DNA from 2 places in the Jeotgalibaca arthritidis genome. Region 1 is predicted to be linked to the other one. Evidence: a T-box and tRNA genes for the amino acid it is inferred to sense, from the RefSeq annotation. Region 1 holds a T-box; the other holds one or more tRNA genes.

Evidence for each region. A T-box is a leader RNA that pairs with one kind of tRNA and senses whether it is charged. The one in region 1 lies ahead of leuS (leucine--tRNA ligase), so its partner is inferred to be a tRNA-Leu.
Region 2: it encodes a tRNA-Leu, which carries the amino acid that the T-box ahead of leuS (leucine--tRNA ligase) is inferred to sense. The anticodon was not compared.

What each region holds. Positions count from the first base shown of each region.
Region 1 covers NZ_CP049740.1:2,335,347-2,341,667, forward strand. Annotated here, with positions in the region: gene G7057_RS11685 (LysM peptidoglycan-binding domain-containing protein) at 1-1,130, shown strand, start outside; gene leuS (leucine--tRNA ligase) at 1,281-3,695, opposite strand; T-box leader at 3,773-3,980, opposite strand; gene G7057_RS11695 (LysM peptidoglycan-binding domain-containing protein) at 4,026-5,903, opposite strand; gene G7057_RS11700 (class I SAM-dependent methyltransferase) at 6,085-6,321, shown strand, end outside.
Region 2 covers NZ_CP049740.1:152,975-159,295, reverse strand. Annotated here, with positions in the region: gene G7057_RS00815 (DJ-1/PfpI family protein) at 1-139, shown strand, start outside; gene G7057_RS00810 (SprT family protein) at 228-680, shown strand; gene G7057_RS00805 (DegV family protein) at 744-1,598, shown strand; tRNA gene G7057_RS00800 (tRNA-Leu) at 1,720-1,802, shown strand; gene thiT (energy-coupled thiamine transporter ThiT) at 1,856-2,431, opposite strand; TPP riboswitch at 2,497-2,600, opposite strand; gene G7057_RS00790 (hypothetical protein) at 2,670-2,966, opposite strand; gene G7057_RS00785 (NAD-dependent epimerase/dehydratase family protein) at 3,043-3,834, opposite strand; gene G7057_RS00780 (threonine/serine exporter family protein) at 3,994-4,758, shown strand; gene G7057_RS00775 (threonine/serine exporter family protein) at 4,758-5,216, shown strand; gene G7057_RS00770 (YrrS family protein) at 5,302-5,964, shown strand; one part of gene G7057_RS00765 (IS3 family transposase) at 6,170-6,321, opposite strand, start outside.

The sequences.
Region 1 (6,321 bases):
TAACCCCTAGTGCCTCAGCTGCTACTTCCCAATTCATTTCGAAAGGACCATCAACCTCCAAAATAGTTGCACTTACCTTTGATGATGGTTCTGATGGTACTAATTTCAATAAAATCCTTGATATTCTTGCTAAACACCAAATTAAAGCGACTTTCTTTCTGACCGGTTCTGGTGCGAAAAACCACCCTACTGTTGTCAAACGAGCCGTGAATCAAGGACATGATATTGGAAACCACTCCTTTAACCATCCAGACTTCACAACTTTGACCGCTGCCCAAATGAGAGACCAACTCTCACAAACTGAGCAAGTTGTTTTAACTCAAACGGGTCAATCAACCAAGCCTTTTTTCCGCGCACCATTCGGATCAACCAATTCACTTGTTCTTCAAACCGTTGGGAATGCTGGTTATACTTATACCGTTCATTGGACCATCGACTCTCTCGATTGGACCGGCAATTCCTCAACGACCATTACTAATCGTATTTTAGATCAAATGACACCTTCTTCTATCATTCTAATGCATACTGGCGCTGGCGCAAGTGGTACACCAGCAGCTTTAGAAAAAATTATTCCTTCCTTAAAGAATATGGGCTATCGCTTCGTGACCCTTTCTCAACTATTAGGTCTTGAATCACTTCCAAACACAGGATCAACAACAACTTATACCGTTAAAGCCGGAGATACCCTCTACGCTATTGCAGCTCGCTATCAAACAACCATTCAACAGTTAGTTCAATTAAACAACATCAGCAATCCAAATCTCATTCGAGTAGGTCAAATTCTTGCTATCCCATCGAATCAGCCACAAACACCTCCACCAGCTACTCTTACCTACACAGTTAAAGCTGGCGATACCTTATATGCCATTGCCAGTCGTTACCATACGACTGTTCAGGAATTGGTTAGACTTAATGCTATCGCTAACCCGAACTTAATTAGAGTTGGTCAGGTACTTAAATTAACTGCAAGTCAACCAACGACTTCAACAACAACTTATACCGTTAAAAGTGGCGACACACTCTACAAGATTGCGCGACAGTTTGGAACAACCGTCCAACAGCTTGTAACAGCCAACCAAATTTCCAATCCAAACTTGATTCGCGTCGGACAAACTTTAATTATTAAATAAATGTCGATACAAACGGAATAAAGGAGCTGTATCTTACATTTAGGGGTTAACATGTAAGATACAGCCGTATTTTGAAGGCTGTATCGACTAGTTTCCGCTATATCAAAAAGGATTGAGCGTCTCGGCTCAATCCTTTTTGATTAAAACATATTAGTTGGCAACAATATTAACCAATTTACCAGGAACTGCAATCACTTTACGGATTGTTTTACCTTCAATTTCTTCTTTAATTTTCTCATCTTGCATCGCCACATCAGCTAACTCATCTTTTGATAGAGAAGCAGATACTTTGGCACGTGATTTCAACTTACCATTGACTTGGAAAATGACTTCTACTTCATCTTCGACAAGGTATGTTTCGTCATAACTTGGCCATGCAACATAACTAATACCTTCTGCAGAGCCTAGTTTTTCCCAAATTTCTTCTGCCAAGTGAGGCGCAATTGGCGCAACCAATTGAACAAATCCTTTAACATATTCCACTGGCAAAGCTTTTGCTTTGTTAGCTTCGTTAACAAAAATCATCATTTGTGAAATAGCTGTGTTGAAGTGTAGTTGTTCGTAGTCTTCTGTTACTTTCTTAACTGTTTGGTGATAAACCTTGTCTAGTTCACCTGTGTTTACTTTTGTGATACGGTCGCGCAATTGACCATTATCATCAATAAACAAGCGCCATACACGATCAAGGAAGCGACGGCTTGCTTCAATTCCTTTTTCACTCCAAGCCGTACTTGCATCCAAAGGACCCATAAACATTTCGTAAAGCCTTAGCGTATCTGCACCAAACTCAGAAACGATATCATCTGGGTTAACAACATTGCCTTTTGATTTAGACATTTTTTCGTTATTTTCGCCTAGAATCATACCTTGGTTAAATAGTTTTTGGAATGGTTCTTTCGTTTTAACAACACCGATATCATAAAGGAATTTATGCCAGAAGCGCGCATATAGCAAGTGAAGAACAGCATGTTCTGCACCACCAATATACAAGTCAACATTTTGCCAATATGACATCGCTTCTTCACTTGCAATGGCATTGCTGTTATGAGCATCCATAAAGCGCAAGAAGTACCATGAACTACCTGCCCACTGTGGCATGGTATTGGTTTCACGTCGTCCTTTCATCCCTGTAACAGGATCAACAACATTCACCCACTCATCGATGTTAGCAAGTGGCGATTCACCTGTTCCACTCGGATGGATTTTATCTGTTTTAGGCAACAACAAAGGCAGTTCATCTTCTGGAACTGTTGTTGACGTACCATCTTCCCAGTGAATAACTGGAATTGGCTCTCCCCAATAGCGTTGACGTGAGAACAACCAGTCACGTAGACGATAAGAAATAACCGTTTCGCCGACCTTGTGCTCAGTCAACCATTCATTCATAGTTTGAATTGCAGTTGCTTTATCCAAGCCATCTAGGAAGTCAGAATTGATGTGGTTTCCGTCTCCAGTGAAGGCTTCTTCTTCAACATTGCCGCCTTCAAGGACAGGAATAATTTCAAGCTCAAACTTTTTAGCAAATTCATAGTCGCGTGTATCATGAGCAGGAACTGCCATAATCGCACCTGTTCCGTATGTAGACAGAACATAGTCAGAAATCCAAATCGGAATCTCTTTGCCATTTACTGGGTTAATCGCATACGCACCCGTAAAGACACCTGTTTTATCTTTTGAAAGTTCTGTACGCTCTAGATCACTCTTCAAAGCAACTGAATCAATATAAGCTTGAACAGCTTCACGTTGCTCATCAGATACAATCTCTTGAACTAATGGTAATTCTGGTGCCATAACTGTGTAAGTTGCGCCGAACAAAGTATCTGGGCGAGTCGTAAAGACGGTAAAGTTTTTATCAGTTCCTTTAATATCAAATGTCACATTTGATCCTTCAGAACGGCCAATCCAGTTACGTTGCATTTCTTTAATACTGTCAGGCCAGTCAACTAATTCTAGATCATCAATCAAACGTTCTGCATAAGCAGTAATTTTCAACATCCATTGACGCATTGGCTTTCTATAAACAGGATGTCCACCACGTTCACTCACACCATCAACGACTTCTTCATTCGCCAAAACAGTTCCTAAAGCTGGACACCAGTTAACGGATACTTCTGCCTCGTAAGCAAGACCTTTTTCGTATAGCTTTGTAAAAATCCATTGGGTCCATTTGTAGTAAGATGGGTCTGTTGTATTAATTTCTCTTGTCCAATCGTAACTGAATCCAAGTGATTTAATTTGACGTTTAAATGTCTTAATATTATGAGCTGTAAATTCAGCAGGATCATTTCCTGTATCAAGGGCATATTGCTCTGCAGGCAAACCAAACGCATCCCATCCCATTGGGTGCAAGACATTATAGCCTTGTGAACGTTTCATACGCGCTAAAATATCAGTAGCTGTATAGCCTTCCGGATGGCCCACGTGCAAGCCTTGTCCAGATGGATAAGGGAACATATCTAGAATGTAATATTTAGGTTTTTCTGTTCCTTTTTCTGTTTTGAATGATTGGTTTTTATCCCAATACTTTTGCCATTTTTTCTCAATCTCTTGATGATTGTAAGACATTTTTCTTTGCTCCTTTTTATAAACATAGTAAAAACGTTGAGAAAATAAAAAAGCCTATAGAAATCCCCTTGGGAAATCTATAGGACGATTTTATCGTGGTACCACCTATTAATTAGAATGAACAATCATTCTCTTCTCATACCGTTAACGAGGTGAACCGGTCATACTTACTATATTCAGTATAACAACTAAAAGGTGAGTTCAGATATTTGAATCATGCATTTCCACCAACCATGCACTCGCTATTGATTCATCTAGCCTACTAATCCTTCTCAACGTTTTTCAATTTATTTACCGTATTTTATCAAATATATAGGCTTTTTTCAAGACTTACTTTACTTTCAATAGTTGACCGGGATAGATCGTTGATGAGTTGACATCATTTATTTCCAGTAAACGCGTTAAACTAATACCATTACTTTTAGCAATGGAGTAAAGTGTGTCGCCACGCTTCACTTCATAACTACCTGATGGAGCAATTGTCTGGGTTGGTTCAACTACTGCTGTTTTCCCCACCAGCGTTAATGACTGACCGACAAAAATTAAATCGGAAGCCAATTTATTCCATTCTCTTATTTGAGAAACAGATGCGCCTGCTTTAGTTGCAATTGCATATAAGGTATCACCCTTTTGAACGGTATAAGTTGATTGGTTCGTTACAGGTGTTGTTTGAGCGGGTTTTTCTTGCTCTTTTACAACGACTGTTGTTTTTGATGTTACTAACACTTGACCTGGATAAATCATATCTGATTTCAAGTTGTTAATAGACTTAAATTCAGCTAATGATAAACCAGCGCTTGTTGCTAAACGATACAGTGTGTCACCAGATTTGACGGTGATTGTTTTCGTAGATACAGACGGATTAGGTTTAGTTTGTTGAACAGGTTGTTCTTTAACAACTGTGCTTGTTTCTTTTGTTGTATATAAAATTTGACCTGGGTAAATCACATCTGACGTCAGATTATTCACTGACTTAAGCTCTGCTAAACTCATACCTGCTTTAGTCGCAATCTTGTATAAGGTGTCACCATTAACAACGGTAATTGTTTTAGCCGTTGGTGTAGTCACTGTCTGACTAGGTGTTGTCGTATTTCCTGTATTTGTTTGACCTGTTTGTGTTGTTGAAGTCGAAACTACTAACTTCTGACCAACTTGTAAAAAGTCGGTTTTCAAATTATTCCAAGATTTTACTTGAGCAATAGTCACCTTATACTTCTGACTAATTGACCACAGCGTATCACCAGATTTGACAGTATAAGAGCTAGTGTTAACAGCTGGATTAGTTACCGTTGGAGTTGTTGGTGCTGTTTCAACGGGCTGGCTAGTCGTTTTAGATACGATGAGTGTCATACCTGGGTAAATACTTTCTGATTTTAAACTATTCCATTTTGTTAGATTAGCAACAGTAGTCCCATTACTTAAGGCAATGCGATACAAGGTATCACCAGATTTAACCGTATAGCTTGTGCCTGTTTGACCAGCAGGTTCAGCTGGTTTAGGCGTTGTTGGTGTTGCTGGTGTTGTTGGTGTTGCTGTTGTTGGTGAGTCATATTCAGCTAATCCATGTGCTTCAATAATACGATTTAACTTCGTATTATAGGCACTGTCTGTCGCATAGCGTCCTGTTAAATAAGCTGTCGCATCTTCATAGGTTGATGCATTCGATTTCCATGCACCACTATAATAATTTGAATCCCAACTTGTACCATTTTTAATTAAACCAGCATAATCTTCAAGAGATTCCGCATATGACGGATACTTACGAAATTCAGCTTTTATCTCATAATAATTTTGATTTCCCTTATCTTCTAAGGTGCTCATTTCAACGGTCTGACCGTTATAATTTCCTTTAATTCCAAATAAATTATAATTTGGTTCTGAGGCTAATGAACTTGTTCCCCATCCACTTTCAAGGATTGCTTGTGCCAACATTACCGATGCATACAGGTCATTCTTGGCTGCAATACTTGAAGCCGATGGAATAATCGTATTTAAAAATGCATTATCAGAGTATGTTTTGGTTGTCGTTTGGTTGGCTGAATCATTTTCCTTGGCATTCGCTTGGATAGGCGCAGCAATAGTAGAAACAAGTACAGAAGCTCCCATTAAAGCAAAGCCCTTTTTCATTTGTTCTGTAGAAGAAAGGATTTTATCTTGTATGTTTTTTGCTTGTTTGATGGTATGCAACTGTTTTCTAGAAATATTCAAGTAAACCACTCCTATCGAATTTTAAAGCATTTCAGATAGTTCCATTATAGAGGGTTTTTAACTCTCTTTTTTCTTTTTTCACAAATTGTTATAAAAGTAACCAAACTGTAATAAACATACTTTCGCTTTTTGTCCTTAGTCAACACTGTGTTATACTATTTTAAAAAAAGGAGGTCATAACATGCTTAAAAAAGCTCTTGATTATAGCCATTCCCTTTTAAAAGAATGTGTTATTGCAGGTGACTTAGTAATTGATGCTACGGTGGGAAATGGTCACGATACTATTCTGCTGGCAAGTTTAGTTGGTCCAAATGGCAGTGTCATTGGCTTTGATATTCAAGAACAAGCCATTCAAAAGACATCCGAGAAATTATTGTTAACTGGGCTAAGCCAGCAGGTTCATTTACATCAAGTTGGA
Region 2 (6,321 bases), 170 kb from region 1:
TGGCATTGACTTAAAAAATGCTGGAGCAGAGTGGGAAGACAGTGCCTTAGTCATTGACGCTAGCGGCCTCATTACTAGTTGCACACCAGAGGATTTACCAGTCTTTAATGAAGCGATTGTTAAAGCATTAGCAGAATAAATATATAACGATCTGTTCCTCATCCTATTGGAGTTGAACAGATCGTTATTTTTTGTTACATTGTTCGATGTGAAAGGGGCACATTGCATTGAATCAAACTGACTTACAAGCGCTTGTTGAATCCATTTCGTTAGAATTTTTCCAGATGCCGTTTCAGCATCAAGCCACGTTCAACAATCGACTGCGTACCACAGGTGGTCGCTATTTATTGGCGAGCCACCATTTAGAATTTAACGCTCGTGTTTTAGAATTACATGGGATGGATGAATTTTTAGCTGTCATTAAACATGAACTTTGCCATTATCACCTCCATTTAATGGGGAAGGGTTATAAGCATGCCGATGCAGATTTTAAACATCTACTAGCTAAGACAGGCGGCACCCGCTACGTTAAGAATTTAAGAACCCAAAATGAACTCGAGCAAACCAAGCTTTATCTCTGCCAAGATTGCCAACAATCGTATCATCGGAAAAGAAAAATTGATACGAGCCGCTATGTTTGTGGCAAGTGCAAGGGCAAGCTTATACTTTCAAACAAATAAACAGTACACAAAAGCGACATAATGAGTTAAAATGTAAATTAACTATAAATGAAAGAGAGAACGATGATGAAAATTTTATGTGACTCCGCAAGTGATTTGAGTCTATCTTATATAGAAGAAAACAATATTCACCTTTTCCCTTTGACAATCTCCATTGGGGAAGATGAGTACCGCGATATTTTTGAAATAACCACTGATAAAATTTACGACAGTATTTTAGCCGGTATTCGCCCTAAAACAAGTCAGGTTTCTTTATCTGAGTTTGTTGACCAATTTTCCGCTATGGCAAAAGCAGGAGAGAGTGGTATTTATATTAGCTTGTCGTCGAAGTTATCAGGAACTCACCAAACAGCCTTATTAGCTTATCGCGCAGTTAAAGAAGATTACCCAGACTTTGACTTGAGAATTGTCGATTCTAAAAGTGGTTCAATCGGTACAGGCGTTATTGTCATTGAAGCTGTTGACTACTTACAAGCTGGAAAAGATTTAGATACTATTGAAAACCGCTTATTATTTATGGCGGATAATTTGATGACCTTATTTACTATTACTGACCTCAATTATTTAGCAGAGGGAGGGCGTATTTCTAAAACGTCTGCCTCAATTGGGTCACTCTTACAAATTAATCCCGTACTTGTTTTAGTAGATGGGGCTGTAGAAGTTGCTGAAAAAATTAGAGGGAAAAAACGCGTTGTGAAACGTATTCTCGATATTTTAGATGAAGAAGCCGATCAGCTGTCCTTGCAGACAGTGGGTATCGCTTATAGCAATGATTTAGAATCAAAAGAAAAGCTAGAAGCGGCTATTGCTGATAAGTTCTCTCCCAAAGCCATTGTTGCTCGCCCAGTAGGCGCAACAATCGGTTCCCATACTGGATTAGGAACACTCGGTGTAACTTTCCTTAAAAAATACAGCTAAAGCGGTCTTTGCAAACAAAAAATAGCTTTCAAAGACCGCTTTTCATTTATACAACACCCTTTAAACAACAGTTGCAATATATATGAGAAATTTGTATAATATTACTTGTAATGTTTATAGAGCGGTCATGGCGGAATGGCAGACGCGCCAGCTTGAGGGGCTGGTGGGGGCAACCCCGTGGAGGTTCAAGTCCTCTTGGCCGCATAAAAATCAGAATAGGTAAAAAGCCTGTCCAAATTGGACAGGCTTTTTCTATGTTAATACCCATGCTTTCTGTTAGTTGCTGTATAAAGTTGGGGTGTGGTTCTGTAAACAACTAGTAGGACTACAATGGTAAAGAGGCCGGTAGCCAATGCACTAGCACCATTCAAGACGATAGAGTAGAACCACGGGCTCCAATCTTCTGGTGCATATTGTCCCCAAAAATAATAGCCTGCAATCGTATGCCAGAAGTAGCGACCAATGACTCCAACTAGAGTAGCGATAGTGATATACATGGTTGACATGCCCCAGTTTTTTGCCGCAATAGCTTCTTTAGTTTGAGTAGACCAAAGTCCCGCTAATCCTGAAAACCCAAAGGCGATAAAATACTCAATAAATCCTTGAAGAGGGGTAAGAATATCAGCGTTACCGACGAAAATGTGTAAGACTCCCCAAAGGAAACTTGCTACAAATCCTGGGCCGAGTCCACGACGTAAACTATAAAGGATCAAAACAGGTTGGCCAACTGTTATAGAAAAGCTAGGGCCAATATCTAAAGGTACGAAAGAAAGGGCGGTTGCTAAGGCAGCCATAATGGTTCCTTCAATCCAAATATTTAAATTTTTTGACATAAAAAAATCTCCTCCTTATTGTAGAATGGAACAGACCTACTACAAAGGAGAAGAATACATAACGTGTTCTTTACTCACACAATCCCTACGCTCGTGTTAACGAAGTCAGGTTCGAAGGGTTAGAATTTTCATTCAGTCTCAGCCAGTGAAGGCACCCCTTTGTGATAAGTGTTCTATTCAGTTAAGTCATACTTTATCACAGACTATTTGCTAATGCAACACCTTAGCAAGAACTGTCTTATTTTTCATCAGTGTTATCCTGTTTAGCCATCAGTTTCTTTTGTTTTTGGCGATTAATAATAAAGTCAATAACCGCTCCAATAGCGATACCGATGATAAAGCCTAACGTCATTTGGTTTAAAATAAGACCAATGACCATCCCTGAAAACATCCCAATAATGGTAAATAGGAAGGTATTCTCGTTCTCTTTTTGAAGTTGCTCCTCAGCAGGCGTCAAGCGTGATGAATCGAATACGCTTGTTACTTTAGGTTGAATATTACGTTTTTGGATTTGACTATTTTTTCGTTTTGCCACAGTAAGATCGTCCTTTCTAACTAAAAGATCTTACTTATGATAGCAAGAAAAGCTCATTTTGTGAACCTTTCAAAAATTAGTCTTCTGGGTCAATCTTAATCGGTTCTTCTTCTTTAAAATCATAATGACCATTCTCATGGATTTCAAAAGCATCATCTTTTGGCTCATAACCAATATCAAAATAAGCTTGGGAAATATCCATACGAGGGAAGCGATTGTTAGAAACGCCATTGACTAGTAGGAAGGGTTGCTTTAAGTCAGCTGTTAAACAACAGTCTATTAAATGACACATATCGCCTTTTGAAAGGTGTGTCGCTAATCCATCAGCATTCGCTACGCCGGGACTAATATCGCTGTCAAAGCCACCGATACGAATTCCAATAAATTCCTTCCCATACTTATAGGCATGATAGCTAGCTAGAGCTTCCATATAGACTTTAGAAACGCCATACAAATCTTCAGGATGAGGGTAGTCACTCGTTTTGACTTGGACGTTTTCAGGATAGCCGCCTATGGCATGAACAGAGCTGGCAAAAATAGTTCGTTTAACAGAGCTGCCTTCCTTAACTGCCTCTTTAAACATATTATGGGGTACTTTGTAATTTAAATCTAATAGAGAATCGTAAAAATCTGCATCGGGTCGAGGGTCTCCAGCAAGATGAATCAGATAATCAATACCGTCTAGTAAACCAGTGACATTCTCAGGATCAATCAGGTCTATTTCTTTTAAACGCGAGCCATTTTTTAAATGATCAGGAAAATCAGTGAGATCGACATCAACTAAGGTTAAGTCGTGTTTATCTTTTAGATGTTCTGTTAAAACTGTGCCAATATTTCCAGAAGCACCGGTTATCAAAATGTTAGCCATTATTTATCCTCCTCATATGGTTACTTTCTAACAATAAGGTATGCTTCTTTCTATCAAAAGTCAAAAGATAACATTTCCTTAAAAGCAATTTTAAAATAAGGAAAGAAAAGTGATAATGCGTTATACTAAAACAGAATGTAAGAGAGAGGGCGTGATCAAATGCCGGAAATGGATTATGAATTATATATGGATACTGCCGTTTTAGCAGGCAAGATTATGTTGGAAAGTAATGCAGAGACCTACCGTGTGGAAGAGACCGTTACACGCATTCTTCAAAAAACAGACCTGGAAATGATTGACGCTATTGCGATTACAACAGGTTTGATTGCGACACTTGATAATTCAAATATGGATGCTATTACGGTCGTTAAGCGCATTTCTAATCGAACGACTAATTTAAATAAAATAACACGGGTTAATGATGTCTCACGTAAATTTACAGAAGGTGCGATTACGATTCAAGAGGCTTATTCATTTTTGCAAAACATTGATGATATCCAATACAATTCATTTCGTAAAAATTTGGCAACCTTTATTTTTGTGCAAATGATTTTCTTAATGTATGGTGGAACTTTCTTTGACTTTGTTTTCTTAATGCCAGTATCTGCATCGATTGCATGCATTACACATTATGGAAGAAGATGGATGGTTAGACCCTTTATTCTAGACATGGTTGCTAGTTTTTCTATCGCTGTCCTGACGACCTTTATGCAACGCGTCTTGCCCTTTAATATCCAGTTTGATTTATTAATTATTGCAGGAATCATGCCATTATTACCTGGTACTGCCATGACAAATGGGGTTCGGGATATTTTTAAGGGTGATTATATGTCTGGTGGTGCAAAAGTGCTTGAAGCGTTTGTGATTGCCATCTTTATCGCACTTGGAATTGGTGCAGGATTAGTAGTAGGAGGGATAGGCTAATGATGATTGTAATGCAATCGCTGATGGCTTTTATTTCTGTTTATTTCTTTGCCATTCTTTTGGAGGCTCCTAAACGCTCGTTAATATACGCCGCTTTAACAGGAGCAAGTGCATGGTTTGTTTACTTGTTGGCAGGCCAGTTTTATGAAAAAGTTCCCTCAACATTATTAGCGGCAGTAGTGGTATCGTTTTTATCCCATTATTTTGCTCGCTATTTAAAAACACCAGCAACGGTTTACTTTTTACCTGGTTTTATTCCATTAGTGCCGGGGGAAGCAGTGTATCGAGCCGTTTTTTCATTTATAAATGGGGATTATCCCCATGCTGAGATGCAATTAACAGAGGCAGTTATGGTATCAGGTGCGATTGCCTTAGCGATTTTTGTAGTGGATGCGATATTTAGTTTACAAGCTCGCTTAATTGTTATTAGTAAAGTGAAACGGCAAAATAAATTGTAATGTAATGAAATAGTCTCGTAATCAAATTAATAACTTATGACGTGTTATAATATGCTAGAGTATAATGCGGAGGGAGAGAAGAATGATGTCTGAAGAAAAAGAAACGCGTGTTAATCGCCATAAAAAAAATAAGCAATCACCTTTAATAAAAAAATTATCGATTGGTTTAGTTGTAGTAGCTGCTCTAATATTAGGATTTGAGTTCTTGTTTGGAGGATCAGACAAAGATTCTGGTCAGTTCGGACAAAATGGTGATAATCAATCGTTTGTTATACCGCCAAAGGATAGCTCATCGTCACACTTAGACGATTCATCTGACGAAGAAGAGTCAGACCAAGAAGAGACAACCTCCGACGAAGAGGAAGAAACGCGTGATGATGAGGAAGCTTCGAGTGACTCGGTTGATGATTCAGAAATCAATGAAGTGCCTTCGGATGATTCGAATGTTATTCGAGCTTATGTTGGAACTTGGGAGCCAATTGGAACACAACAAAGTGAACCACATGTTACTCAGTTTGATGAGACAAGTGTTGATTGGGCAGAGATGAAAGAAGCAAGCGCTCAAACAACAGGTGTTTCAGTAGCTAACATGGTTGTGAATTGGATCGGAAGAAATAACGATGAACAAAAGGTAACGGTGACTTTCACTGATTCAACGAGTGGACAAATCTATAAAGTCTATTTATCTTGGGTGGCTAACGAAGGTTGGCAGCCGACACGTTATGAAGAATTAAAGGCAATATCTTAAATAAAAAGCGGATTGTGGAATTTAGCTTCTTTATAGTGGACCCAAAAAGTTAGACTAAATTTTATGAGAGTTGACCGATTAGTCAACTCTTTTTTAATACATGCAATTTGGCTTAATTCCTGTTGTCGACAATACTTCTCATAAATTTCAATCTGTCAAGAGTAGTAGCGGAGCGACTCTTGATAGATTGAAACTTTATGTGAAACTATGAAAAGACAATGGAATTAGTATATTGGCTGCGATACTGGACGGGGCTTAGCCATCCTAGTTTCTCTTTAATTCGTTCTTCATTATAATAGTTAATATAGGTGGTAATTGATTCAGCCAATTCTTCAAAACTATGATAAGTTTGACCAT